Regions from separate parts of the Bacillus sp. 179-C3.3 HS genome, predicted to be linked through region 1. Evidence: predicted binding sites of a transcription regulator. Region 1 holds the regulator's gene; the other holds the start of a gene.
The links. The regulator LexA, encoded in region 1, represses DNA repair genes until DNA is damaged. The targets are predictions, from matches to a motif close to CGAACATATGTTCG.
Positions count from the first base shown of each region.

Region 2: the regulator LexA is predicted to act here: its motif matches at 3,876-3,889, upstream of uvrB (excinuclease ABC subunit UvrB).

Region 1 covers NZ_JBFEFT010000005.1:61,153-76,493, forward strand. The annotation lists gene AB1K80_RS05180 (DMT family transporter) at 1-609, shown strand, start outside; gene AB1K80_RS05185 (hypothetical protein) at 622-813, opposite strand; gene AB1K80_RS05190 (RNA ligase) at 926-3,142, shown strand; gene AB1K80_RS05195 (DUF421 domain-containing protein) at 3,205-3,915, shown strand; gene AB1K80_RS05200 (TetR/AcrR family transcriptional regulator) at 4,140-4,721, shown strand; gene AB1K80_RS05205 (bifunctional cytochrome P450/NADPH--P450 reductase) at 4,737-7,880, shown strand; gene AB1K80_RS05210 (trypsin-like serine peptidase) at 8,073-8,981, shown strand; gene AB1K80_RS05215 (sporulation protein) at 9,177-9,614, shown strand; gene AB1K80_RS05220 (STAS domain-containing protein) at 9,752-10,600, shown strand; gene AB1K80_RS05225 (IseA DL-endopeptidase inhibitor family protein) at 10,636-11,178, opposite strand; gene AB1K80_RS05230 (hypothetical protein) at 11,474-11,914, shown strand; gene lexA (transcriptional repressor LexA) at 11,956-12,576, opposite strand; gene yneA (cell division suppressor protein YneA) at 12,731-13,042, shown strand; gene AB1K80_RS05245 (recombinase family protein) at 13,060-13,704, shown strand; gene AB1K80_RS05250 (DUF896 domain-containing protein) at 13,774-14,004, shown strand; gene tkt (transketolase) at 14,191-15,341, shown strand, end outside.
Region 2 covers NZ_JBFEFT010000007.1:107,423-122,763, forward strand. The annotation lists gene uvrA (excinuclease ABC subunit UvrA) at 1-1,815, opposite strand, end outside; gene uvrB (excinuclease ABC subunit UvrB) at 1,823-3,808, opposite strand; gene AB1K80_RS06985 (CsbA family protein) at 4,090-4,335, opposite strand; gene AB1K80_RS06990 (YncE family protein) at 4,609-5,592, shown strand; gene AB1K80_RS06995 (response regulator transcription factor) at 5,589-6,275, shown strand; gene AB1K80_RS07000 (ATP-binding protein) at 6,272-7,687, shown strand; gene AB1K80_RS07005 (amino acid permease) at 7,755-9,107, opposite strand; T-box leader at 9,186-9,415, opposite strand; gene AB1K80_RS07010 (NAD(P)H-dependent oxidoreductase) at 9,498-10,172, opposite strand; gene AB1K80_RS07015 (winged helix-turn-helix transcriptional regulator) at 10,399-10,764, shown strand; gene AB1K80_RS07020 (PDZ domain-containing protein) at 10,774-11,961, opposite strand; gene AB1K80_RS07025 (swarming motility protein SwrAA) at 12,030-12,383, opposite strand; gene AB1K80_RS07030 (S41 family peptidase) at 12,725-14,173, opposite strand; gene AB1K80_RS07035 (sulfite exporter TauE/SafE family protein) at 14,325-15,065, shown strand; gene AB1K80_RS07040 (murein hydrolase activator EnvC family protein) at 15,112-15,341, opposite strand, start outside.

The DNA.
Region 1 (15,341 bases):
ACAATCATCATCGCTCTACAACCGATGGTGTCCTTAATAGGCGGTTTCCTTCTTTTCCGAGAACGAACAACGATGTCTGCGATCTTGACGATGTGTGCGGCGATTGTTGGTGCCCTGATGATTGGCTGGGGAGATATCGGGCATAGCCAGCAAGCAATTGTTGGAGACATTTTATCCTTTTTAAGTGTGATCGCGGTTGTTTGTTATTTATTAATCGGACAACAAGCCGTAAGAAAAATATCTCATTGGATTTATAGTTTTTGTGTGTTTGGTTTTGCCGGCCTTTTTTTAATTTTATTCAACCTGCTTCAGCAAACACCGTTTATAGGCTATCCGGGTAAAGAATGGGGAATCTTTTTATTGCTCGCCATTATTCCTACGATGTCTCATGTCATTAACAATTGGCTGTTAACTTATGTGAATGCCACAACCATTTCCATGAGTATTCTTGGCGAACCTGTCGGGGCAACGATCCTGGCTGTATGGCTACTTGGAGAGAAAGTCACTCTGTTTCAAATGTTCGGCGGACTTCTTGTCCTTTTAGGTGTCTTTGTCTTTTTGATGCAGCAGCGTCAGGGGATCGTCATGAAAACAAAAAAATCCGGTTAATTTCCGGATTTTTTATTCTTTTACATCGTCTTTTTCAATTACTTTGTTCAATCTTTCCTCCACTTTCTTCAATTCTAGTCGTTTTCTTCTAATCATTCGAAACGTGATGACAATCATAGTCATGATCGCAGCAATGAAAAGAAGAGAGAACACTTGAAATAGAAAATCTCCCATGTTAAATGCCATTTTCTCTCCATTAGACATACGTAAAACCTCCCTTTTTCTATCTATATATTACCATATTCAATAAAAGATTGAGATTTATCCATTATTTATCTATAATAGGTAAAATATCACTCATTAAAGGAGAACCAATATGAGAACATTAGTCCTATTACGAGGTCTCCCGGGCGTAGGTAAATCAACGTGGATCAAAGAGCAAGGCTTAGAACCATATACATTATCAGCTGATCAGATCCGTCTGTTGACTCAGCCACCACAGTTATCAGTCAATGGGAAACCAGAGATTACAAGCAAACACGACCATAAAGTCTGGTCTTTATTATTTGATTTACTCACAGCCCGAATGGAACGTGGAGACTTTACTGTCATTGATGCGACACATATTACGAGTAAATCGATTTCACAATATAAGTCGTTGGCGACTTCATATCGTTACAGGGTGTATGTTGTCGATTTCACACAAGTGCCACTTGAAACAGCTCTGTTGCAAAATCGCTCACGAGAGCCGCATAAAGTTGTGCGCGAGTCTGTTTTGTATCAAATGAATGAACGGTTAAAAACAGAAAAAGTTCCGTCATGGGTAACCGTCTTACAGCCAGAGGAATATTCGGATGTGATGACCTATCAACCTAGGTCTTTTGATCAATATGAGGCTGTTCATGTGTTCGGAGATATTCACGGTTGTTATACAGCCCTTCGCACGTATTTGCAAGGAGATATTAAAGAAAACGAACTTTATATTTTTGCAGGCGATTTGCTTGATAGAGGAATAGAAAACAAGGAAGTCTTAGAATGGATGCTTGCACATAGAGAATGCCGGAATGTCATCGTGATTGAAGGCAATCATGATCAGCATTTATATCGATTTGCACATGGTGAAAAAGTAAGAAGCAATATGTTTAATCGTCATACTGCACCAGAAATTGAAGCAGCTGGCATTGATTTAAAAGAATTAAGGAAATTTGTCAGAACGTTTCATCAGTTGGCCTATTTTACGTACCATGGGCAGACATATCTTGTGACCCACGGTGGGCTTTCTCATTTGCCAATGGAACTTCTGCATGTCTCGACTCAGCAGCTCGTTCACGGAGTAGGTGAATACTCAGATGACATTGATCATTTATTTGTACAAAATACTTCTGGAATGGACATCATTCAAATACACGGACATCGTAACTTATACAGATTGCCTATAAAAGCAGCAGAAAGATCGTATAATCTGGAAGGTCAGGTTGAATTTGGTGGACAGCTACGGGTGTTGAACATCACAGCTGACGGAATTAAGACGCATGAAATTGATAATTCTGTCTATAAAGCCTCTGAGAAAACACGAACGGCTGCTGTTCACCCAGACATTACGCTAGATGACTTTTTAGACCACTTAGACCAACATGAATATGTACAAGAATTAAAGCTACCACATCATATCTCGTCTTTTAACTTTACTAAGAAAGCATTTAGCGAGAGACGATGGGATGATGTAAATGTGAAAGCAAGAGGTTTGTTTGTCAATATGATCTCTAAGCAAATTGTATCTAGAAGCTACAATAAATTTTTTAATATTGATGAGCGGCCTGAAACTAGAATGCAGCATTTGGTGAATCATCTACAATTCCCTGTCACCGTATATGATAAAGCAAATGGATATTTAGGAACTGTTGGCTACAACGAAATGGAAGACGAATTGGTGTTTACATCCAAATCGTATACGTCACATGTCAAACAAAATCAGCATGCCTCTTGGGTAGAAGATCTCTTTTATGAAACGTTTGACGAGGTGCAGGCTGACTATATCAAATCGTACGTGCGTGACAATCAAGTATCTCTTGTGTTTGAAGTAATTTTGCCACATAAAGATCCGCACATTATCTCATATGATCAAGATCAACTGATCTTATTAGATATTGTAAAACGTCAAATGACCTATGAAAAATCGCCATTTGCAGAGGTGAAGAGATTGAGTACAGAACTCGGAATATGTTGCAAACAGGAAGTGGCTGTTTTTCACGATTGGACGTCTTTCTATAAATGGTATCAAGAGGTATCGCAAGATCATTCGATCAAAGAAGAGGGCTATGTGATAGAGGATCACCAAGGATTTATGACAAAATTAAAACTCCCTTATTATCAATTCTGGAAGCAGATGCGCTCCATTAAACAGCGTGTGGCTCAGAAACGCCCGACGCAAAAATATATGCAGGCTTTGCAAACAGCGGAGCAAGCTAGATTTTACACATGGCTTCTAGAACAAAACACAGAGAATGTGAGAAACAGTTCCATTATTGAATTGCGATCACAATTTATGCAACAGGAAGTCGCCCATTTGAATAATGATGAAATAAATGCATAGTCTAAAGAGAGTCTTTTCTAAAGAAAAGGCTCTCTTTGATGTCATTGAAAGGTGGGAATCAAATGCCTGATCATGTGGAAGTGATACTTCGGACAACGTTTGCTTTTTCTATATTATTTGGTGGTGCACGCCTGCTCGGAAAGCAGACCATTGCCCAAATGAATCTATTTGATTTTATAGCCGCTATCAGCTTAGGCTCAATTGCGGCGAACCTTGCATTTAATACGGCATTGCCATTTCATCATACAACGATTTCTTTTGTGACGCTTGTATTTATTATTTATGTCATTGCGATGTTGGCATTAAGAAGTCGAAAAATCAGAGGATTGATGGCTGGAAAACCGACGCTCCTCATACAAAACGGCAAAATTCTTGAAGAAAATATGAAAGGGATGAGATATACGCTGGATTATTTAAACCAACAACTCAGAGAAAAAGATGTGTTTGATATTCGTGAGGTTGAATTTGCGATGATTGAAACAGATGGACATATGTCCTTGAAAAAGTATCCATCATTTGAAAACGTGACAAGAAAAGACCTTAACTTATGGATGAATGCAGATCATTATATGCCAATTGAAGTCATTATGGATGGGAAACTCATTTTGAAAAACATAGAAGAGAATCAATTGAGCGAACAGTGGGTTCATGAAGAACTCCAAAAAAGGCAACTTACGTTAGAAGAGGTGATGTATGCTGTTCGTGCAAGTAACGGCAGTTTATATATTGATACATACGACGATCACATTCATTCTCCGATAGATCAAGAATGAATAGATAGTGCCAAGTCACCCGTATGTCACAAAACTTCCAAATTTTTTAAGTCCTTTGGATGTAGCGGTTACTAGGTATCATTTCTCAATTATTATTATTTTCAGAAAATGTAGTGACGTCACCAAATAAGTGTGTTTAAGTATAAATGGAAGAAATTAAAATACAAATATAATATATTCTATGCGGAATGAACGTTCATTCCTAAAAAGGAGAGGATAAAAAAATGACCGTCCCGGCTGATAAACAAGAACAGATCATGAAGGCTTCCCTTGAGTTGTTTATTGAACGAGGATTTGATGGCACCACAATGCCGATGATTTCAAAAAGAGCAAACGTCGGAGCGGGAACCATTTATCGATATTTTGATAGCAAGGAAGCACTCGTTAATATTTTATATCAGCGAAGTCTCTCTGCATTTATCGAAAAAATGAACACGAACAGCCCAGATCCGAAAGCAAGTATGAGGGAATACTTCAAGCATGTATTTTATTGCTTGGTATTGTTTACAAAGGAAAATCCAAGCGGTTTATACTTTTTAGAAATTGATAAGCGGTCCCATTATTTAGATGAGACAAGTAAAGAAAAGATGCAGCAGCTGTTAGATGAATTGTTTCTCATCTTTGAGGAAGGTCGAAAAGATGGCATCCATCCGAATCTTTCAGGAAGAACCATCTTATCTATTGTATTTGGCGCCTTTGTGCAGCTACATAAACAAATACTTGCTGAGGAAAAGGAGCCAACCATCGAATTTTTAGAAGAAATTGAACAATGTTTATGGCGCGCGATTAGCGTTGCATCATCATAAAAGGGGAGTAGGCACATGAAACAAGCATCAATCATTCCAAAACCAAAAACATATGGCCCTTTAAAAAATATCCCACTATTAAAAAAGGGAGAGCTTTCCCAAACCTTTTGGCGTTTGGCAGATGAATTAGGGCCGATCTTTCAATTTGAATTTACAGGGCAAACAACCATTTTTGTCTCAAGTCATGAACTTGTAAGTGAAGTGTGTGATGAAAGCCGGTTTGATAAATATGTTGGCATTAGTCTTGAGAAAGTAAGAGCCTTTGCAGGGGATGGATTATTTACTAGCTGGACAGATGAACCGAACTGGAAAAAGGCACACCACATTTTAATGCCAGCCTTTAGTCAGCAAGCAATGAAAGGGTATCATCATATGATGCTGGATATTGCCACACAACTTGTTCAAAAATGGCAAAGAACGGGCCATGATGAGGAGATTGAAGTAGCTGAAGATATGACAAAACTCACGCTGGATACCATCGGACTGTGTGGTTTTGATTATCGTTTTAACAGTTTTTATAAAGAAAATCAGCATCCATTTATTGAAAGTATGTTAAATGGGTTAAACGAAGCGATGGATCAATCCAGCCGATTACCGATTGCTGATAAACTCATGATCAAAAGAAAAAAAGAATTTGTGCAAAATGTCGATTTTATGAAGGATCTAGTGGATGACATTATTAAGGAGCGTAAGCAACAAAACGTGAAAGGAGACGATTTGCTGTCTCTGATGCTGCATGCAACGGATCCTGAAACAGGAGAGAGGTTGTCGGATGAAAATATCCGTTATCAGATCATTACCTTCTTAATAGCAGGTCATGAAACGACAAGTGGTTTACTCTCATTTGCGATTTATTTCTTACTGAAGAATCCGGACAAATTAAAAAAGGCGGTTCAAGAAGCGGATGAGGTGCTTCAAGGTGGAATGCCAACGTTCAAACAAGTACAAAAGCTAAAGTACACACGCATGGTTTTAAATGAAGCCCTCCGCCTTTGGCCGACTGCTCCGGCTTTTATGCTCTATGCGAAAGAGGACACGGTCATCGGAGGGGCATATCCAATTGAAAAAAATCAAAGCGTCGGCGTGCTACTTCCTAAATTGCACCGAGATCCATCAGTTTGGGGCCATGATGCGAATGAGTTTAAACCAGAGCGTTTTATGCATCCAGAAAAAATTCCACAGCATGCTTATAAACCATTTGGAAATGGACAGCGTGCATGTATCGGTATGCAATTCGCCCTTCATGAAGCGACGATGGTACTGGCGATGGTACTGCATCATCTTGAGTTGATTGACCATACATCATATGAGCTCGATTTAAAAGAGTCTCTCACGATTAAACCGAACGACTTTAAAATCAAAGTAAGACCACGAAAACAACAGTTTTTTATGTTGCCTCCAAAAGAGGAAAAGAAAAAAAGTGACACTTCTGCACAATCAAAAGTAGCTAGTCATGGAACACCTCTACTGGTCTTATATGGATCGAATCTAGGAACAGCACAGCAAATCGCCAATGAATTTGGAGACGTTGGGAAAGCGAAAGGCTTTGATGTGACCATTGCCCCACTGGATGAGTATGCAGGCAAATTACCAGAGGATGGAGCTGTTCTGATTGTGACGGCATCATATAACGGGCATCCGCCTGACCATGCAACACAATTCGTGGAATGGCTGACACAAGATAAAGCGCAGGATTTATCAAACGTGAAATTTGCTGTTTTTGGATGTGGTGATCGAAATTGGGCAAGCACGTACCAGCGCATTCCTCGACTCATTGATGAATTACTGGAGAAAAAGGGAGCAAAACGTGTGGCAACATTAGGCGAAGGTGATGCTAGCGGTGATATGGATGAGGAGAAAGAAACATTTCAACAATCTATATTTCAAGTACTTGCAAAAGAATTTGATTTGACTTACCAAGAGAAAAATCAGGAAACACCAAGCTTAATGTTTGATTATACGAATGAATTAGTCGAACGTCCGGTTGCAAAAGCATATGGTGCCTTTTCAGCCGTTGTATTGAAAAATCGAGAGTTACAAACCGAAAATAGTCCGCGGCAAACAAGGCATATCGAATTGAAATTACCGCAAGGAAAACAATACAAAGAAGGAGAACACATCGGTATCCTACCGAAAAACCGTGAAGCTCTCGTGCAGAGGGTGACCAAACGATTTAAATTAGATCCTGAAAAATACATTAAGCTGTCGTCTGAAAAACAGGTCAGTCACTTGCCGTTAGGACAGCCGATTCAAATCAAAGACTTGCTGGCATCGCATGTTGAACTTCAAGAACCTGCGACACGTACGCAGCTAAGAGAGCTCGCCAAATATACGGTTTGTCCACCTCATCGCATCGAGCTTGAACAGATGGCTGGAGAATCTTATCAAGAAGCGATATTAAAGAAACGTGTCACGATGCTCGATTTACTAGAACAATATGAAGCATGTGAGCTACCATTTGTGCACTTTTTATCGTTATTAGCAGGGTTGAAGCCGCGTTATTATTCTATTTCCAGCTCTCCGAAGGTAGACGAACAACGAGTTAGTATTACAGTAGCCGTTGTGAAAGGCGAAGCTTGGAGTGGTCTAGGGGAGTATGCTGGCGTCGCATCAACTTATTTATGCGACGTTGAAGAAGGGGAAGAAGTGGCTTGCTTCTTACATGCCTCACAAACAGGATTTGAATTGCCCCCTACATCAGAAATACCGATGATTATGATCGGTCCTGGAACAGGTATTGCACCTTTTAGAGGGTTTATTCAAGCGAGAGAAAAATGGCAAAGTGAAGGAAAACAACTAGGGGAAGCACATCTTTATTTTGGTTGTCGCCACCCGAAAGAAGATCATCTTTATGTTGATGAAATGCAGCAAGCAGAGAATCAAGGTGTTGTCATCACTCACACGGCATACTCTCGCTATAACGGGGAAAAAGTATATGTTCAAGACTTGCTGAAAAAAGATGGAGCGATGCTGATCGCATTACTTGATCAAGGTGCATATCTGTATATTTGCGGAGATGGAAAAGCCATGGCGCCAAATGTAGAACTTACGTTATTGGAGATGTATCAAAAGATCAAACAGTGTACAAAAGAAGAAGCTGAACATTGGCTCACATCACTTACGAATGAAAATAGGTATGTAAAAGATGTATGGAGTTGAGCTAGCCAGAAAACCGCCCAAAAGGCGGTTTTTTTGTTTAAATTGGAAAGAGATAGAATGATGAAGAGAATGAAAGATTCAAAACACCTATTTTATAAATGTAAATTTTGTAAAAAATAAGAATATTCTCTCATTTACTCTAATATGAAACAATCGTATGATTTTTAATATAGGACATTAAGGAGGAATATGATGAAAAGTGTGAAAAAATTAATCCCTTCGTTACTCGTTTTTGGTGCTTTAAGTGTGCCTAGTTTTGCCCATGCAACATCTGATTCAGTGCTAACGTCTGATTATGACATGGTGACTTCTGACGGAAAAGTAATCCCTTCTAGTGAATTCCACAAAGATATCAAAGCCCCATCATCCTTCAACAGAGTTGATGACCTCTCTTCCACTGTTGGCGAAAAAGTAAAACCACTGTCTAAATATCTAAAAGACTTTCAAACAAAAGTTGTCATTGGAGAAGATGGCCGAACAAAAGTAGCGAATACAAGAGTAGCACCCTACAATTCGATTGCCTATATTACGTTTGGAGGATCTAGCTGCACAGGAACATTGATTGCCCCAAACAAAATTTTGACAAATGGACATTGTGTGTACAATACATCCACGAGAAGTTATAGTGCAAAGGGTTCTGTCTATCCAGGGATGAATGATGGAACGGCCGTCAACGGTTCAGCGAATATGACCGATTTCTATGTGCCAAGTGGATATATTAATACTGGCGCTAGTCAATACGATTTTGCAGTGATTAAAACCAATACCAATATCGGAAATACAGTTGGTTACCGTTCCATCCGTCAGGTGACGAACATTGCAGGAACGACTATTAGAATTTCTGGCTATCCAGGTGATAAGATGCGATCAACTGGCAAAGTATCACAGTGGGAGATGTCAGGTCCTGTGACGAGAGAAGATGCGAATCTAGCATACTATTCAATTGACACATTCGGTGGCAATTCTGGATCTGCCATGCTAGATCAAAATCAACAAATTGTTGGTGTCCATAATGCAGGGTACTCAAATGGTACGATCAACGGTGGACCAAAAGCCACTGCTGCCTTTGTTGAATTTATCAACTATGCGAAAGCACAATAATAATAGACTAAAAAGCTTGTTTCCATTGATGGGGACAAGCTTTTTTATTTTTAGCATGCGTGATCATCTATTAATCTGTCACATTCGCCTCCATGCTGCCTGATCTGTTCACATGTTTTTGAAGTTCACTCATACATTAAAAATGACTGATTTTCTTTAGGTCAATGTTGTCATGAAGTTGTATGGGGAGGTTTCATGTTCTTGATAAGAAAAAGCTGGTTTTCTGCTGCGATTCTATGCTTTGTGTTATGGTTGGGCTTTATTTTAGTCGGTTTTGGTGAGGAGCAGAGGGCAACAGGTGCTGATCGGTATGATCATGTCATTCAATTTCCGAAGGATCGTTATCCTGAAACAGGTGGACATATTCAAGAAGCGATTCGTAAAGGGCATTCAGATGTGTGTACCATTGACAGGAATGGAGCAGATAGCCGAAGACAAGAATCATTGAAAGGCATTCCGACGAAACCTGGATTTGACCGAGATGAATGGCCGATGGCAGTGTGTCTTGAAGGAGGGAAGGGGGCAAGTGTCAAATATGTCAGTCCTTCAGATAATAGAGGTGCTGGTTCATGGGTAGGACACCAAATAAATCCTTATGCTGATGGACAGAGAATCTTATTCATCGTCAAATAAAGGTGTGTATCATAGGGCCCTTGAAGGGTCTTTTTTATTGAGAATGACAGCGTATTCGAGCTGGCAGAAACAAAACATTGGATGGTACAATCAATATGTCGTGACTGACTAGAAGAAATTTGAAGGGACATCTGTTTATGGAGCAAAACCGTGAATTATACGATTTTTTCATGCAACATGCGGCGGGATTGACTGAAAGATGGTATGAGTCAATTGAGGATGATGACCCTGAATCGATTTATCGATCAACAGATTCCGGTATCATTGCAGAGCTGAAACGGCAAAATCAAGATTACTATCAGCATTTTATCCGTGCGTTAATTGAAGAAAAGACGTATTTACATACTGAGTTTAAGAAGTGGTCTGAAGATTTAGCGAGTGATCCGAAGCATTTAAATACACCACTAGACTATGTCGTCAGGGAATATATGTCCAATCAAAAGATCGTCCTGCATTATGTAAAAGAATTTATCAAACAGCGTCAAGGAAATATTGACATTGATCGGATTTTTTATTGGTATGATTTAATTGCGGAGGCATTTAATATCTCTATTCATGTGTTTATTCAGCAATATGTGAAAAATACCACCGAAAAATTAATGGCACAGAGGGATTTGATTTATGAACTAAGTTCTCCTGTCATTGTCTTAAAAAAACATATTGCTTTACTGCCATTAGTAGGGGATATTGACACAGCGAGGGCGAAATTCATTCTTGAAAATACGTTACAGGAATGCTCGCAAAAAGGTGTACAGCATTTGTGCCTTGATCTGTCAGGAGTTGTGATGATTGATACGATGGTTGCACAAGAAATTTTTCATCTGATGACATCCCTTCGTTTGATTGGCGTGGAGACGATCATTTCAGGGATTCGACCAGAAATTGCCCAAACAGCCGTTCAATTAGGGCTTCCATTGAATGAACTCCGTACGGCATCATCGCTTGCACATTCACTTGATCGAATCGCTGATTTGTCATCTAAATAAAAAAACAGGCCTGTAAGAAACGGCCTGTTTTTTATTTAGATGACAGCATCGAATTGGGTTACTTTCCATTCATTTTGCTCTTTTTTATAGGTGACGGTACGTTTTACTTTACGTCCGTCGAGGGTTGGTACTGTAAACTCATATGTGCGAAGATCACTTTTCTTAGAAACGAGTTTCGGTGTTGCTTTGTTCCAGTTCAGCATGTTGTCGCCGTCGCCGATTGGAACCGCCATTTTACCTTTATGGACAATGAACTGATAGTCTTTTAACCCAAAAGTAATCGCATCTTTTGTGAAAACTTCTGATAAATAGTGATTTAGCTTTTTCTTCGTATCAAATGTTTTAGCAAGGTAGTTGTAAGTCATGTCTTTGTAAGTAAATGATTTTAATTTGTAATCAGTATGTTCATTGACTTTGTAGCCTGACATAGCACTCCAAAAATGTTCTCTTGCATCTAGAGCAATATGTAACGCTTCTTTATTCGTCAAGTTGTTATGTTTCTTGGAAGCGGCCAGTGTCGTTGTTTGTAATGAGATGATTAGCATGATTGCAGTGAATAAAACAAATAATTTTTTCAAGGCGAATGCCCCCTTTTCGAAATGAAAACTTCTTATATTACAAATGTTACAATAATTACAGTTAGATTACAAGTATTAAATGTAAATGTTTTTTGTTTCGTTTGCTGATATCTATATAACGTTTGAGCGGCATAAAAAGTTCCCATTTTTTAAAATTTTCGTCTTATTCATCATTTAACCGTTCTAAATGGGAATAAAACCTCTTTTTAACATATTTCTCGTTTAAGTCCCAACACTCTTTTACGTCCGGCACATATAATGTCGTGATGAAAGTCTAAGAAAGTGGTGTTTAAGTATGTATCAATCATATGAAGATGTGTGGAATGGATACCCATATGACGGGCACGTATTTGGGTGGCGAACGTTACCAGTACCTCCAGTAGGAGGATTTCCTATGTTTCCAATTGGAGGAGTTGGTTCAGGGCAAGGGATTGGCGGACAGTCGGCTCCACCAGCTCCCTCACCGCAAATTCTTTCACAGTATCAGCAAGCGGTTTCTCAGCCACAAAGTATGCAGAGCCTCATTTCACAACAAAGTATCGGCGGGCAGCAAACGGTTCAATTTGCTGCGGGTTGTAATAGACGTTGGACCATCGTATTCCTAAGAAACGGTCAAGTATTATTAATGTTTGTACTATCTTCACAGCCTTTTGGACGTACAACGGGCTTTATATGGCCAAACTTTACATTTGGTTCCTTCCCGAGCTCAAGGATTCTAGCATATTCTTGTTCTTAAAAAAAACCGGACTTCATCCAAGAAAGATGAAGTCCGGTTTTTTAATGAATATTTCTAAATACACCAATCACTTTACCTAGTATACTCACATTCTGTAAAATAATCGGTTCCATTGATGGGTTTTCTGGCTGTAATCTAAAGTGCGTATCTTCCTTATAAAAGCGTTTGACTGTCGCTTCATCTTCCTCTGTCATGGCTACTACGATATCCCCATTGTTGGCGGTGCTTTGCTGACGGACAATGACATAGTCCTTGTCCAATATGCCTGCATCAATCATACTTTCTCCCATAATTTCAAGCATAAAGATCTGTTCATCTGGCGTTGCATATGTTTCAGGAAGAGGGAAGTACTCTTCTACATTTTCGACAGCGGTAATAGGTAAACCCGCTGTGACTTTTCCGATGACTGGAACATTCATCACAGGACTCTTTGGAATATTCAATTCCTCTTCATCTAGTACTTCAATTGCTCTAGGTTTTGTCGGATCTCTTCTAATTAAGCCTTTTGTTTCTAGTCTAGCTAAATGTCCATGAACCGTTGAGCTAGATGCTAGACCGACCGCTTCACCAATTTCACGAACGGAAGGGGGATAGCCCTTGCTTTTTACTTCGTCTTTGATGAATTTTAGGATATCGAGTTGTCTTTTTGATAGCTTCGTCATCTTTTGCACCTCAAAACGTCAATTTTAAAGAAATTATAGCATGTTTTTCCTCGTAGTACAAACATAGGTTCGAAAAAACCATTTGACAGAAACGTTTGTTCGTATTTATAATAAATTCGAAACGAACACACATTCTATTAAGGGAGATGACATTATGACGTTAAAAGAATCTATCATATTTATTGGACTATTCACATTCATCGTTGGCGTATTTCTCTCACTTATTGCCGTCACAAGCCATAATGATACAAATCAATATGTTAAAATAGAGGTTCAATCAGGTGATACACTTTGGGGCATAGCTGATCAAGTAAACGACAGCAAATCAATCGATAAGAATTCATTTATTGATTGGGTGACCAAACAAAATGATCTAGTCTCAACGGACATTCAGCCAGGAGATATCCTTGTCATACCTGTCAAAAAAGAGCATCCAGTCGTATATGAACTCGCAACAGTCCAGTAGAAAGGTCGATTGATGACATGAATGCAATGATTTATGCGAGAGTCAGTACTGTAAAAGAAGAACAGGAAACCTCGTTAAAAAGACAAGAAGAAGAGCTATTAGCTTTAGCTAGTTCTCACAAGATGAACGTCGTTAAAGTGATTAAAGAAAAAGCAAGTGGATACGATCTAGATCGTGATGGTGTTTTTGAAATGCTTGCGACATTAAAGGAAGAGTCAATTGATGCAGTATTAATTCAAGATGAGACACGACTCGGTAGAGGACAAGCAAAAATCGCACTCCTTCATTGTCTATTTAAAGAAAAAGTCAAAGTGTATAGTGTATTTCATAGAGGAGAGCTAGAGCTTTCAGAAGCAGATGAAATGGTCATTGAGATCGTAGGGATCGTAGAGGAATACCAACGGAAAATCCATAATTTAAAAATAAAACGCGGCATGAAAAGAGCAATTGAGCGCGGCTACCAGCCTGAACGCAACTTAAAACATAAGGAGCAAGCACCTGGACGTGAGCGTATTGAGGTGCCGATTTCCGAGATTGTTCGATTAAGAAAAAACAACATGACCTTTGCTGAAATTGCTGTGACGCTTCAAGCGCTCGGTTTTGATATTTCGAAAGCAACCGTACATAGAAGGTATCAGGAATACGAAAAGAATCTTACGTAAAGTTTGAATTGTTGTAAATGTAAAAGATATTTAGTAGTATGTAGAGAAAAAGTTTTAAAGGAGTTTGTCATGATTTCTAAAGAACAGCTTGCAAGGATCAATGAGCTTTCAAAAAAATCGAAAGAGATCGGTTTATCGGACGCTGAAAAAACGGAGCAAAAGCAATTAAGAGAAGAATACTTAAAAGCTTTTCGTTCTTCTATGAAAAATACACTAAAAACTGTTAAAATCGTCGATCCAGAAGGAAATGACGTCACACCAGAAAAGTTAAAAAAAGAAAGAGATCAAAATCTTCATTAAGAAGATCATTTCTTTATTATTGAAAAGATGGGAGAAATATTCTCATCTTTTTCATTTTTGTATAAGTTTTTCATCAATTGAGAAACTAAATGTGATAATTTACTTCTTTTTCAGCGTGAAATAGTTGTGAAAAAAGGACAGTAGATTTATGATAATGTTGTACACAAGTTACGGAAGGGGATTTATATGGAAACGATTGAACTGAAATCTATTGCAACAATACGTACGCTATCCATAGACGCAATTGAAAAAGCAAATTCGGGTCACCCTGGAATGCCGATGGGTGCAGCTCCTATGGCTTATGCATTATGGACGAATCACTTAAACGTAAGTCCGCAAAACCCAAATTGGTTTAACAGAGACCGTTTTGTATTATCAGCGGGACATGGTTCTATGCTTTTATATAGCATGCTTCATTTAAGCGGATACAACCTTAGCATCGAAGATTTAAAAGAATTCCGCCAATGGGGAAGTAAAACACCTGGACATCCTGAATATGGACACACAGAAGGTGTCGATGCGACAACAGGTCCTTTAGGACAAGGAATTGCGATGGCTGTTGGAATGGCACTTGCAGAAAGACACCTAGCTGAAACATATAACAAAGACAAATTTAATGTTGTGGACCACTATACATACAGTATTTGTGGAGACGGTGACTTAATGGAGGGGATTTCCTCTGAAGCTGCTTCACTTGCTGGTCATTTAGGCTTAGGTCGATTAATTGTTCTTTACGATTCAAACGACATTTCTTTAGATGGCGATTTAGATCGTTCATTCTCTGAAAACGTAAAAAATCGTTTCGAAGCAATGAATTGGGAAGTCCTTTATGTGAAAGACGGAAACAACATTGAAGAACTAACAGCTGCTATTGAAAAAGCCAAACAAAGCACAGACAAACCGACATTGATTGAAGTAAAGACAACAATCGGATTCGGTTCTCCAAACCGTGCTGGCACATCTGGTGTGCATGGTGCACCACTTGGCAGTGAGGAAACCAAGTTGACGAAGGAAGCATATTCTTGGACGTTTGAACAAGATTTCCACGTTCCTTCTGAAGTTTATGAACATTTCCAAACAGTTGTAAAAGACGCTGGAGCGAAGAAAGAAGCAGCGTGGAATGAGTTGTTTGAAGCATATGAAAAAGAATACCCTGAACTCGCAGCCCAATTAAAGCTTGCGATTGAAGGAAAGCTACCTGAAAATTGGGATCAAGACATTCCGGTTTATGAATCGGGTTCAAGTCTCGCTTCACGTGCTTCTTCTGGGGAAGTATTGAACGGCATTGCAAAGCAAGTACCTTTCTTTATTGGAGGATCTGCTGACCTTGCGGGATC
Region 2 (15,341 bases), on a different contig from region 1:
TCTTCTTTCAATTGGCAGAGGGATGAATTTCTTTCCAGACAAGTATTGGCCTGTCAAAGAGTTTGGATCCTTCATGACTTCTTCTGGTGATCCTGCTGCAATCACTTCACCGCCATGAACACCCGCGCCAGGTCCAATATCAATCAAGTAATCAGCCGCAAGCATCGTATCTTCATCATGCTCCACGACGATCAATGTATTGCCGATGTCACGCATGTTTTTCAATGTCTCAATTAACCGGTCATTGTCTCGTTGGTGTAAACCAATGGACGGTTCATCTAATATATAAAGAACTCCTGTCAGCCTTGAACCGATTTGAGTTGCGAGACGAATCCGTTGCGCTTCCCCGCCTGATAACGTTCCAGCAGATCGGCTCAATGTCAGATAGTCTAATCCCACATTATTTAAGAATGATAAGCGTTCTTTAATCTCGCGTAATATGAGCTGTGCAATCTGCAAATCTTTCTCGGACAGTTCAATTTTTTCATAGAAATCATATGCGTCAGAAACAGACATATCTGTGATCTCGCCAATGTGCTTCCCATTGATAAGAACCGCTAATGTCTCTTTTTTCAGGCGATACCCTTTACATGTTGGACATGGCTGATTCGCCATATATTTCTCCATTTGCTCACGGATATAATCAGAGCTTGTCTCCTTGTAGCGTCTTTCAATATTTCGAAGAACACCTTCAAACTCGATTTCATTCTCACGTACCTGTCCAAAATCATTTTCATATTTAAAATAAATCCGCTCAGATCCGCTACCATATAAAATTTTATCAAATAAATGCGACGGAATATCCTTTACCGGAATGTCCATGTCAATCCCATAATGTGTACAGACCGCCTCTAGAAGCTGCGGATAATATTGTGAGCTCTGCGGCTCCCATGGTGCGATGGCGTGCTGTCGTAAGGTTAACTCTTTATTAGGAATGACCAGCTCAGGGTCTACTTCCAGCTTAGAACCTAACCCGTCACAGCTTGCACAGGCACCGAAGGGACTGTTAAATGAAAACATTCTCGGCTCAAGCTCGCCGATAGAAAAACCACAGTGCGGACAAGCATGATGTTCACTGAATAACAGCTCTTCTTGTCCAATGACATCAATCATCACCCGACCTTCACCTAGTCGAAGCGCTGTTTCAAGGGAGTCAGACAATCGAGCAGCAACGCCTTCCTTCACCACAATACGGTCAATCACGACTTCAATTGAATGCTTCTTATTCTTTTCAAGCTCGATGTCTTCTGACAGATCTTCCATCTCTCCATCGACTCTTACTCGAACATACCCCTGCTTTCGAATTTGCTCAAGCACTTTCACATGTGATCCTTTACGACCAGAAACGACTGGCGCAAGCACTTGCAGTTTCGTTCTTTCTGGATATTCTAAAATGCGATCCGTCATTTGCTGAATCGTTTGTGAGGTGATCTCATTCCCATGAATCGGACAGACCGGCTTCCCGACTCTCGCATACAATAAACGTAAGTAATCATAGATTTCAGTGACGGTTCCGACAGTGGATCTCGGGTTACGGCTCGTCGTTTTTTGGTCGATACTAATCGCCGGAGATAGCCCTTCAATGGCATCCACATCTGGTTTGTCCATTTGCCCTAGAAACTGGCGTGCATATGCTGAAAGAGATTCAACATATCGTCTTTGGCCTTCGGCATAAATCGTATCAAAGGCGAGCGACGATTTTCCTGAACCAGATAAACCTGTAATAACCACTAGCTCATCACGCGGGATATTGACATCAATATTTTTAAGGTTGTGGGCTCTAGCACCTTTCACCTCTATTCGTTCCATAGCCATGAGGCAATCATCCTTCCGCTTTTAGCTCTAGCAATAGATCTCTTAATTCTGCTGCTTTTTCAAAATCAAGCGCTTTTGCTGCATCTTTCATTTCCATCTCGACTTTTTCGATGACTTTTTCTCGTTCTTTTTTGCTCATTTTCGACAGCTTTGGTGCTGCATTTGTTTCGTATTCTTCCGATTCCTCATGGATCTTTGTTGCCTTAATGACATCTCGGATTTTCTTATGAATCGTTTGTGGGGTAATTCCATATTTCTCGTTATACGCTTCTTGCTGCTCACGTCTTCGCTTCGTTTCTTGAATCGCAATGTCCATTGATTTGGTCATCTTATCTGCATACATAATGACGCGGCCTTCTGCATTTCTCGCTGCACGTCCAATGGTCTGAATGAGGGATCTTTCAGAGCGTAAAAAGCCTTCTTTATCTGCATCTAAAATCGTGACGAGCGACACCTCTGGAATATCCAGTCCTTCACGAAGGAGGTTGATCCCAACGAGCACATCATATTTACCGAGACGTAAATCACGGATAATCTCAATCCGCTCAAGGGTCTTAATTTCTGAATGTAAATAATTGACCTTGATGCCGATTTCTTTCAGATAGTCTGTGAGATCTTCAGACATTTTCTTCGTCAATGTGGTCACGAGCACACGCTCATTCTTCTCAACTCTGGCATGTATTTCGCCAATTAAGTCATCAATCTGACCTTCAATTGGACGAACTTCTATGATCGGATCAAGCAATCCTGTTGGACGAATGATTTGCTCCACAACCTCTGGCGTCTTCTCAAGCTCGTACGGCCCTGGCGTTGCAGAAACATGCACAATATGGTTGATATGCTTTTCAAACTCATCAAAGGTGAGCGGTCTATTATCAAGTGCTGATGGCAGGCGGAAGCCGTGGTCAACCAACACTTGTTTTCTTGCTTGGTCCCCATTGTACATGGCGCGAATTTGCGGGATGGTCACATGTGACTCATCGACAACAATCATAAAATCATCTGGGAAGTAATCGAGCAATGTGTAAGGTGTTGAACCAGAAGGGCGCAAGGTTAAATGCCTTGAATAGTTTTCGATTCCTGAACAAAAACCCATCTCTCTCATCATTTCAAGATCATATCTTGTTCGTTGTTCAAGGCGCTGTGCTTCAAGTAATTTACCATTTTCCCGAAGCTTTTCGAGCTGCTCCTCTAGTTCTTTTTCAATGTTAATAATGGCTTTCTCCATTTTTTCTTCTCTTGTGACGAAGTGAGATGCTGGGAAAATGGCTACATGGTCTCGTTCACCAAGTATTTCTCCAGTTAGTGCATCGACTTCACGAATCCGTTCAATTTCATCACCGAAAAATTCTACTCTAATACAATGTTCATCTCTTGAAGCAGGAAAAATTTCAACGACGTCACCCCGTACTCGGAAGGTTCCGCGTTGAAAATCTATATCATTACGAGAATACTGAATGTCCACCAGCTTACGAAGAAGCTGATTGCGTTCAATTTCCATTTCAGTGCGTAAAGATAGCACAAGCTCTCGATATTCTTCTGGCGAACCTAAACCGTAAATACAGGACACACTGGCAATAATGATGACATCGTTCCGCTCAAATAACGAAGATGTCGCAGAGTGTCTCAGTTTATCAATCTCATCATTAATACTTGCGTCCTTCTCAATAAATGTATCCGTTTGAGGAACATAAGCCTCAGGCTGGTAATAATCATAGTAACTAACAAAGTATTCTACAGCATTATTCGGAAAGAACTCCTTAAACTCACTGTATAATTGACCGGCGAGTGTCTTGTTATGTGCTATCACTAGAGTTGGTTTGTTTACTTCTTTGATCAAGTTCGATACAGTAAACGTCTTCCCCGTACCTGTAGCACCTAACAGCGTTTGATGCTGTTTCCCCTGATGGATACCCTCCACAAGCTGTTCAATCGCTTTTGGCTGATCACCCTGGGGTTGATAGTTAGAAACTAATTCAAAGCGGTCACTCACATCAAAGCCTCCGTTTCGTAACGAAATCTATCTAATGAATATATTATCATAAAAGAACCAAAAAATACGAACTAAAGTTCGTGTTTCACTTGATTTTTATTTCCAATATAGCCTTACCCTCTATTCCTTGCTCCTTAACCTCTATCAAAATCTTCCTTTCAGTATGGGACATTTTGGAGGAAGATATTCGATTTGTCATAAGTTCCCCATAAAGAAAAGCCGCACTCACTCAGATCGTAAGCACAGCTCATGTTTGCAAAGGCTTGTAGGACTCAAACAAATTAATATGGTTTCTCAGCTTTCTCCCTCTTCTCAATCTCTTTTTTAGCCATGTAGAGCGCCCCAGCCACTAAAGATATGATATCTAACCCCACGATAAAGTAGGTCTCTGTATAACCTTTCATATACGAGGCAAATAATAGAGCAGCTGTTAAAGCAATGCCTACGTAATGATTATAGGTAACCTTTGAAAATAACATCACGAGCAGAAAAGGAAAAACAAGTGCAAATATGGCTTTTGATATCACAAAAACCCTCCCTCTACTATGGTCTACTGTCTTGATTATAGTAAAGTTTAGGAAAATGGACAATTCACAGTCTTCAATTTTTTCTTTTTTTCCTCCTCGTCACCTCTTGATTGAGCAATTACTTTTACAGAGGCATGACAGGATATCCACTTTCGAGCGATGGTTTCGTCTTCTCGCTACTCGTAAGACTCCTCGACGCCGAATAACTTCAATTTTTTTTCACAATTTTTGTGGTATGCTTTTTGAAAATAGACGATATAAAGGAGCAGAAGAATGAATCGTGTGATATATTTTGGGATCTGTTTGTCAGCTCTGCTGATTTTCTTAACAGGCTGCGGCCAAAACCGGCAATTTACACCACCGAGCAGCTCACAATCGATCGCAGTCATTTCACAATTGAAAAAGGCATCCTTTTCAATTGTTGATTTACAAAAGAATCAAATGGTTTCTTCTGTTGATGTCAAACACCCATTTACTGACCTCATTCAAATCAATAACGATTCGATCATTGCAACAAGTAAGGATGGTTCATCTCTAATTGAAATCAACTTAAAAAAAGGAATCGTCACAGATTACATGGATGTGAACAAAGGACTCACTTCCATGGCATATGATGCTTCTTCTCACACGTTGTTTGTAGCAGATTCAGAGAAGAACGTCATTTATTTCATTGATACAGAGCGTAAAAAAGTGAAAGCAACTGTCAAGACCGGTCAATTGCCCACATCAATGACACTCTCATCTTCAGGAACTTTGTTTGTCTTAAATGCAGAGAGCCATACGGTGTCAGTGATCGATATTGCAAAGAAAAAAAATATACGCACCATTCCAGTGCTGGAACGACCTTCTGGTATTCATTTTGATGGACAGTCCATTTGGGTCGGGGGACACGGAAAGCCTGGTACGTTAAATAAAAGTATTTTCGCTTATGACCCAAAGACAGGTAAACAACAACATGAGATGAAACTCGGTGTCATGCCTGTTGCCTTCTATTCGGAGAAGGACTCTCCTATTTTATATGTCCTATGCCACGGAGATCATACGCTTTACAAAATAAATATGGAAACAAAACAGCAGCTGGCATCTGTGGAGACTGGGCAAAACCCGAATTATATCACCGCCAGCACCTCATCCATATATGTGAGTAATTTAGATGACAATACGGTATCTGTCATCGACAAACAGACATTCATGATGAAAAATCGTCTGAATGTCCCATCAGGACCTTATGCGATCATCTTGGAGGAAACGAAATGAAGGAACAGATGCGTATTTTACTAGTAGATGATGAATCGGACATGCTTGAATTAATTGGCTCCTTTTTGCAGAAGCAAGGTTTTCACACCCTAACGGCACAGAGTGGAGTTGAAGCCTTACGCCTGCTCGAAAAAGAGCCTATCGATCTAGTTGTATTAGATATTATGATGCCAGATATGGATGGTTTTGAAGTCTGTCACCACATTCGCCAAACATCGCAAATCCCCATTCTATTCTTAACTGCTAGGAGCTATGAGGAGGATCGCATTCGCGGGCTGGAAATGGGAGCTGATGATTATATGATGAAACCATTTAGCCTACGTGAGCTTGCAGCTAGAATAGAAACCATGTTAAGAAGAATTAGAGGACTCTCCCTCAAACGCAGCCGCATTCAAATCGGAGAAATAGAGATCGATCAAGACGGAAGACAAGTATACCTGTCTCAAGAACCCATTAATGTAACAAGAAGAGAATTTGATTTACTCCACTTTCTTCTATTGAATCAAGGACAGGTCTTCTCCCGTGAACAACTGTATCAAAAAGTGTGGGGGACTCACCCGTCCAATAGCTCTTTTAGAACGGTCGATACCCATATCAAAACATTACGATTGAAGCTAAAGGAAGCTGAACGATATATTCAGACTGTTTGGGGCGTTGGGTATAAGTTTGAGGAGGACGAATGAAGCCATTATCCATTAAGAAGAAAGTACTCATCTTCATCCTTGCCGTCATGGGCATTGTCGCGGCCTCTGCTATTGGACTGACTTATTACTTGTACCAGCAGTTATATATTGATAAACAAATTGATTCTTTAAGTTTACAAGGAGAAAAACTTGCAGAGGTGTACCACAAACACGGGAAAGATCCTTATTTTATGGAAAGAATGAATTGGGCAAAAGACACGAGTCAAGCGAACATTATATTCACAGATGATCCGATGCAGCTTTCTAGTGGCCTTCCTTTTGATACGAATACAAACGATAATCTGATCACATTCAAAGAACGCCAACAGCTCCTTCAAGGGGAAACGGTTGTGTTGATTAGAGAACACCCCCAGTTTCATCAGGATATCTTGGGGATTGCGATTCCTGTTTTCTCAGACAAAGATGATTTATCTGGATCGATTTTTCTGTCTATGCCATTATCGGATGTTTATGAACCCTTTGTCGAAATTAGGCTAACACTTGGGTTGTCTATCCTATTGATCATGCTCCTTATTTTTTTTATCGGCTATAAGAGTACCAATAAAGTCGTACACACCTTGAATAAAATGAAAGAAATCGCCATGGAAATGGAATCAGGGGATTTTTCCAAACGAATGGCTGTCACCAAAAAAGGAGATGAATTAAATCAATTAAGTCGTTCTTTTAATAAGTTATCTTCTACCCTTGAAAAGGTGGAGCAGAACCGGAGGGAGTTTCTTGCCAACGTCTCTCACGAACTCAGAACGCCTTTAAGTTATATGAAAGGATATGCAGAAGGCATTGAGGAAGGGGTCATTGAGCAAAAGAAAGGAATGCAAATCATTCAGGATGAGGCTACCCGTTTAAGTCGACTTGTACACGATCTTTTAGATCTCGCACAGCTAGAAGGAGATTCTTATCCACTGACGATGGAGCCTATTGCTTTTGCCCAGCTGATCCACGATGTGCTTGACCAAGTAGAATTTATTGCTAGTCAAAAGGGCATTACGCTCAAACGAACACTTGAAGAGGATTGTATTATCTATGGTGATAGTGATCGACTTGAACAAGTCGTTCGCAATCTGCTGGACAATGCCATCTATTATACACCACCTGGGAAATCAATCTTCATTGAACTACACGTCAACCATCATACTGCTGAATTAAAAGTAGATGACGAAGGGAACGGCATCCCAGTAGAAGATCTTCCGCATGTATCGGAACGATTTTATCGCGTGAATAAAGCACGTACAAGAAAAGACGGCGGTTCTGGACTTGGATTAGCCATTGTCTATCGTATCATCCAAAAGCACAACGGCACGTTTGACATTCAATCAGCGCCAGGGAAAGGGACGACAGCTATCATTCAATTACCAAGTGCCATCCAGAATGGACATGTTCCAGCTCAATGATCACCACTTGTTCATTTCATATAAAAAAAGCGTGCGAGACCACGGAGAAGGTCAGCACGCTTTTTCTCTATTCCATTCCTGTTTCAAATCGCTTTCGGTTGATGAAAAATGAAATAGTAATCAACAAGTAAATTCCCATCGTGACCATGGTTTGAACGATCGGTGTTGATGATACAACGCCGATAAAAATAGCTATGATCGCTATGACAGAGAACCATGTCGTAAAAGGATACAGTTTTACGCGATATTCTCCTGGCTCTGTTATGCTTCGGGACTTCAAATGACCGACCGCAATGATAAACCAAATGAATAAAACCGTATAACTTAAAGATCCCATCAAGTATTTAAACGTTGTTTCACCTAGAAAAAATGATATGAGCACAGCTACATATAATGTAGACGTACAAACAAGAATCGCTCTAACAGGTACCTGCTGCTTTGACAGCTTAGAGAAGCCTTTCCACACACGTCCGTCTTTCGCTTGCGTATAAAGTACCCTTGATGATGCATAGAGCCCTGAGTTCATAGAAGACAAGATGGCAAGTAAAATGATGCCATTCATGATGTCACTTGCATACGGCAACCCAATTGTCGCAAACACAGTCACAAATGGACTGACTTGTTCGTCGTTTACTTGATTCCAAGGAATTAAGCTAACAATGATAAAGAACGGCAACACATAGAAACCAATAATCCGTACAAATGTACTTTGGATCGCTTTCGGAATGACCTTTTCAGGGTTTTTCGTTTCCGCCAAGGTAACCCCAATCATCTCCGTTCCACCATATGAATACACAACCACAAGCATTGCGGCAATTAGCCCACCCGTACCATTTGGGAAAAATCCACCATGATCCGTTAAATGAGTGAATCCCGGTGCAGTATGCTGTCCAAATGAGACAAACAGCATCGTTAGACCAATGATAATAAATAAAATAATGACAGCAATTTTAATTGAAGCTAGCCAGTACTCCGTCTCAGCAAACATTTTAACTGAACAGACGTTGATCAATGTCACCACAAGTGAAATGATTAACACAAGAATCCAAATGGGCACTTGAGGAAACCAATATTTAATAAAGACTGCAGAAACAATGGCTTCTGCTGCGATGTTGAGCACCCACATTTTCCAATAAATCCAATCTAAGAAATATGCGGGGTATTTCCCTAAGACAGGCTCAATCAAATCACGAAATGTTCTTGCTCCAGGTCGTGCGACCGTCATTTCGGCAAGCCCTTGCATAATAAATAATAAAATAAGACCACCAAGCATGTATGCCAAAATAACAGCAGGACCTGCAATATCAATGGCAGAACTGCTTCCTTTAAACAGTCCGGCACCAATTGCACCGCCAAGCGCAAGCATCATGATATGCCTTGACGTCATCGTTCGTTTTAACTGTACATGTTCCTTTTCCATTTCCTTATAGCTCCTTTTGAATGTGAATCTTCAGATAAATATAAAATAAGAGCACATAAAAAAGGCCAGCCATCTCTATAAAGAGACGACTGACCTTTCAACCGCGTTACCACTCTCATTGATCCAGCCAACATGTGCTGAATCCAACTTAAAACCCGATAACGGAGGTCACACGTAAAGACTTACTATTTCATTCAGTCTTACCACTCATTGAGCGAGTTCAATGAGTCGTTTTACTGCGTTACACCAACCCGCAGCTCTCTTGAAAAACGGATGTTCATCTACTAGTCTCAAGTCAAAGCGTTTATAGTCATGTTATATTCATCCAAGATTTTATTTTTTAAATATACTGACTAACCACGCAATTGTCAACAGTCTTTTTACCTGACATTAACGAATCCAAACCGCTACTTCATCCATCGGACGGCGTGTTTTGCCACGCTTCGGTTCAGTGATGCGATAGCCAAAGGCTGCCATGACAGAAATATCGTATTGACCATCCTCCAGCAAGCCTTCTTCTTCTAAAATGCGATGAATTTCATCGTAGCTGAACCCCTCGACTGGGCATGAATCAATGCCAATCTGTGCTGCGGCTGTCATCATATTCCCAAGGGCAATATACGTTTGTTTGGAAGCCCAATCAAAGAGCGAGCGATCACTTTCTAATAAATGAAGATCATTTTCCTGGAATTGCTGGTAGCGCTCTTTCACCATCTCGAACGTCTCATCGTTCATTCCCTTGATCTGTTTGTTGATGTATTCCGCATATGCTGAATCATAGCGTGCATCTGTTCTAGCCAAAATAACCACAAAATGGCTTGCAGTTGGAAGTTGCTTTTGGGCACCCCATGTATACTCTTTTAATTTTTCTCGAAATGCTTCATTTTGAATAACGAGGAACTTCCAAGGCTCAAATCCTACAGAACTTGGAGAAAGTCTACCCGTTTCTAAAATAAACGCAAAATCATCGTCCGAAATCTTTTTCGTTGGATCGAACTCTTTTGTTGCATGACGGAATTCGTACGCCTCGATGATTTCTTTCTTTAGCAAGTCTTTATCTCTCATTTTCTTCATCCTTTCAATTGAACCAATCAAGTGTGTTTTCAGATAATCCAATTTCTTTCCATTCCATTTCAGAAATTGTTATGATAAGAAACAAACACTTGATGGCGTGTTCTCATATCTCTATGGTAAAAGAAAAGCTGCCGCTTATTCAAGTACGCACATTTTTGTTCGTTAGTTACAAACTTGTCCGTTCGCGACTATGTTCACCCTAAAAAGGAGGTTAGAGATGAGTGCACCATTAAACCCAGTCAGTATTGTGAATCATGGCTGTCCCGTATCTATCACAACAAGCATCATCGGTGGAAAATGGAAAGGTGTTATCCTTTATCATTTGAGCTGCGGTCCGAAACGGTACAATGAATTGCACCGCCTCATACCAAGCATTTCTCAGCGTGTCTTAACATTGCAATTACGTGAACTAGAACAGGATGGCATTGTACATAGAGAAGCTTATGAGGAAATCCCTCCTCGAGTAGAATATTCGTTCACGTCTCTTGGAGAATCATTAAAGCCGATTATCTATGCGATGCGTGAGTGGGGCGATTCATACGGAAGAGTGGCACAGGCAAAAGAAAAAAGCTGCCATCTCTAGCAGCTTTTTTTAAGATGAAATGGCTGTTTGCTCTTGCTGAGGATCGTCCTTCACAAAAAGGATGCCTAGCTGATGATGCTCTCCTTCATAAGAAGCACGTTTTTCAAATCTTGTTTGACCATTTAAACCAATGATCTCAAGCTTTGTTAGAGCGCGGTTCATTTGAAGAGCTTCATAAAACTCAGAGACAGTTTTGATCTCTAAACCATTTACCTTTGTGATCACTTCTCCAATCTCAAGCTTTAATTCTTCGGCTGGTGTATTAGGAATGATTCCAAGCACCATAAGCCCTTGATTACGCTTAGAGAAGTAGAACGGGGCAGCATTGTCATTTACTCGTTGCTTCCATGAAAGGAAGGCTCTTCCTACAATTGCAATCACAACAGCTCCCCATGCAATCGGTTCAAACCAAATACTTGCAGCACCTAATGAGGCAACAACAAGTCCGAGCATGAGAATACGGCGAGCCGTAATTTGGATACTGACAATTGGCAGTGATCCTTGAATTCGTTGGCCGAAACCGATGATGTAAGGAATACAAATAAATGAAAAGCTTTGATCTTGTACTTGAAGCACCGGCCACCATGACAGTGACGAAGTCAATTCACCTGCTGGCATCAGTAAGACAAGCGGTACAAGCCATAAACGGTTTGCTCGCTGCTGGCCAATCAATAGTCCTCTCGCACTCATCACCATTCCTGGCGATGTACGTAAATGCGCCGTACGATATGCTAGAATTCCTTCGGTCATTAACAATAACCCTAGCAGGATGATCACGGCTGATGCATTCATCAATGAGAGCTGCGGCAGCCAAGAATGGCTCACTTGGAAATACGTTAATCCAATTGCCGCAATAAAACTGAAACCGAGTGTGTATGCAGACGAAAGCGCACTCGCCTTCAAGAATAGTGAGAATACGATCGTCATCGCTGCCATTAGCACGATCAATCCAGGTGGGAGGGCAATTCCTAAGCCGACTAAAACGACAGATAGGAAAATTCCTAAAACCCATCCCTTTGAATATGTAAACTTCAATTCATCGTAGACATCTTCTATTCTTGTTTGAAACGCTTTTCTCTCCCGCTTCACGCGGATATAGCCATATAATAGGCTCATGATGATCATAAAATAAAAAAGAGGGTGGATTAAAAACAGACCGATCGCTTTTAACCCGACTCCGATCCACTCAGAGCTCATTTCCGTTCACCACCCAAGTCAAGCATTTTCTCTTATTCTATCAAATAAAACGATGCTTGACATCAGGTTTATTTCTCCTGATTCATCCAAAGTGTGACATTCGACAGGGAAAAATCTTTTAAATAGTGATTCACATCTACATCTAGTATGCCGCCAAGAAGCTGCATAGATCTCTTGATGTCAGTTAAGTTTATACCAAGTCTCTTATGATTATCCATTAAATAGTTGAAGTATATCTCAGCACAGTCTTCATCAATTTCATCGACTGATTCTACCGTTGTGTAATTGACTAAGTATCTGCTTAACAGCATGAGCAGACTTAATGCCTTTGTAGCGGAAAACGTCACATCTTTCGAACGACTCTTCAGTTCCTCTACCAACTCGTAATATTTTTTCTCTCTCACAATACTTGCCCTTTTCAATTGTGTACCCCCATTTACTAGTTCTTTTAAGAAAAGCGCAAACCTCGGCACAGCCTTAAGCTGCATCTCCGTAAAAAATAAAATATTTAAAATGAGTGCTACTTATTATTGTAAGAATTATTTATGTAACATACAACTTGCAAAAGTTTCATTTTCATGACATGTTTAAATCAACAGAAAGTCTCTTATATAAATATGTTATCGGGTAAAATTGAAGGAATGTTATGCTTTTTCTAAAATAAATGAATACATTTCTCGATATAATTTATTTTTATACATAAATTATTACATGTTTGTGACACTTATGAACCAATAAAAAAAGAGGCCTTTATCCGCCTCTTTTATTTTTTCATATATAGTGCTTTTAGTGCAGTTTGTAACTGAAGATCATTTTTTTCGTAGGATTTCACTTCATCCACCATGTTGTTCATCATTTTCGCTGTGTTCAAATCGATAACGCCTGTCTTATCGAGATTGTATGTGCTTTGAAATGCGAGCACGGCCTTTTTTGTCTCTTGATCAAAATAGCCATCTACTCTGCCTGGGTCAAATGCCAATCCTTTTAATAGCGTCTGTGCTTGTCTAACCTCTTCATTGTTCATATCAAGTTGAAGTGGTTCTTTTAGTTGAAGCGGTCCGACTGTAAAGTAATCAGGCTGATGAATGGCGATTGTTGGCACAACCCCTTTTTTGTGTATCCAGTTCCCTTTTGGCGTGAGCCACTTGTACAGTGTCAGTTTGATGTTACTACCATCTCCCATTGGGACTGCCTGCTGCACGGTTCCTTTCCCAAAGGAAACATCACCAACGACCTCATAATTCCCCGCTTCCTTCAATGCTCCCGCGAGAATTTCAGAGGCGGACGCACTTCCTTTGTCAATGAGAACACTGACTGGATAAGGCTTTTGTTCTTTTCTTTTTGAAAAGTACCGTTTCCGATCGCCGTTCCGTTCCGCAATTTGAATATATGGGTGATCTTTTGTAATAAAGTGTTTCAAAATATCCTCTACACTTTGTAGATAACCGCCAGGGTTTCCTCTTACATCCAGCACAAGACCCTCTATGCCCTTTTTCTCAAGCTGTTTCAGACTAGAAGTGAAATCCTTTGCCGTATCTTCAGAAAAGCTAGAAATGGATATATAGCCTGTTTTATGACCATTTACATCTTTCATTGAAGCAGTGACAGTTTCAAGAGGAATTTCTTCTCGTTTGATACGGAACTTCAGATCTTTTTCCATCCCATTCCGTCTAATTTTCATGGCGACAGATGTTCCTTTTTTCCCTCTTATTTTAAGCACTGCATCATTTAAACTTTTCTCTTTCATCGACTCTCCATCTATGCTGATGATTTCATCTTTCGGCTTCAGCCCAGCCTTTGCTGCAGGAGATTTCTTAAAGGCAGAGACAATAATGATCTTCCCTTCATCCATCCCAACTTCCGCCCCAATTCCCTCAAAAGAGGAATCGAGCGAATCAGAAAATTGTTTGGCTGTTTGCTTGTCCATGTATACAGAGTACGGATCATTCAATGTGGATAGCATCCCTTGAATGGCACCTTCAAGTAGCTTTTGACGATCCACTTCTTCTACATATTCATTCGAAATGAGGTCATAGGCCTTCTCGATTTTTTCCATTCCGCTTTCCTTCGCCCGATCACTTGATTGAGCTTGTCCAGCCATGACAGCAGCTGCTTTGGGAGTCTCTGCATGGGTCCCCTCCTTATGCGTCAAAATCCCTGCGCTGACGATGAGGACGACACTTGCCATAATGGATGCGATTTGCTTTTTCATATTTAGCCTCCTTCTTCAACTCTTCGATGACCTCAGTTATTATATGCCAGAAGAAGGGATTTCATGTAAAAGCATTCTCCTTTGAAAGCTTGACTAATCATTTCATTAGGTGTAATTTTTATTTTGTTATGTTCAAGAAGGAGTTTTCGCTATGTATATCATTTTGACGATGCTTTTATTAGGAATCTTATTAGGCTTTGTTGGTGCTGGTGGGGCTGGTTTTGTTATTGCACTTCTTACCCTCCTATTCGATGTCCCGATCCACACAGCACTCGGCACTTCATTAGCTGCTATGGCGTTTACGACATTATCCGGTGCATATAGTCACTACCGGGAGGGGAATATCCAGCTGAAATCCGGCCTAATCGTTGGGGCAATGGCGTGTATCGCCTCCTTTTTAGGAGCAAAGATTGCCCCATTGATCCCTGAGGAGAACCTCCATTATTTCACTGCGGGTGTGCTATTTTTATCAGCCATTTTTATGATGATTAAATTATTTGTCCTCAATGAAAATGCCGAGCAGCAACCCTTGTCCTCACGCCAAATGGTCACAAGAGGGATTATTCTAGGGCTCATATCAGGGCTTTTGTCTGGAATGTTCGGAATCGGCTCAGCTCCCTTTATTCAAGTTGGGCTCTTGATATTGCTGAAGCTATCTATTCGACAAGCTGTTGGCACGACGATGCTTGTCATTATTCCAATATCCATTGGTGGCGGAATTGGTTACATATCAGAAGGGTTTGTTGACCTGATCCTGTTATGTCAAATTGTGATCGGAACGGTACTAGGCGCATTTATTGGGGCAAAATTTACTGGTCTTGCACCGAAATTCTTATTAAAATCTGCCGTGCTTTTGACCCCTATTATTGCAGGATTGCTGTTACTTTTTTAAATGAAACGACAACAAAAGCCGATAACAAGATGTTATCGGCTTTTTGTTAACGGATATATTGTGCAGGATTGACTGCATTTGATTTAGCGCCATTCCATAATCCTTTATGAATTTCAAAATGTAGATGCTGTCCAAAAGAACGACCTGTATTTCCCATGTAACCAAGGAATTGTCCTTGCTCTACTCTTTGTCCAGTTGAAACACTTCTCGTTGACAGGTGAGCGTAAACAGTTTGATATGTTTGTCCATTAATGTTGTGCGTAATAAAGACAACAT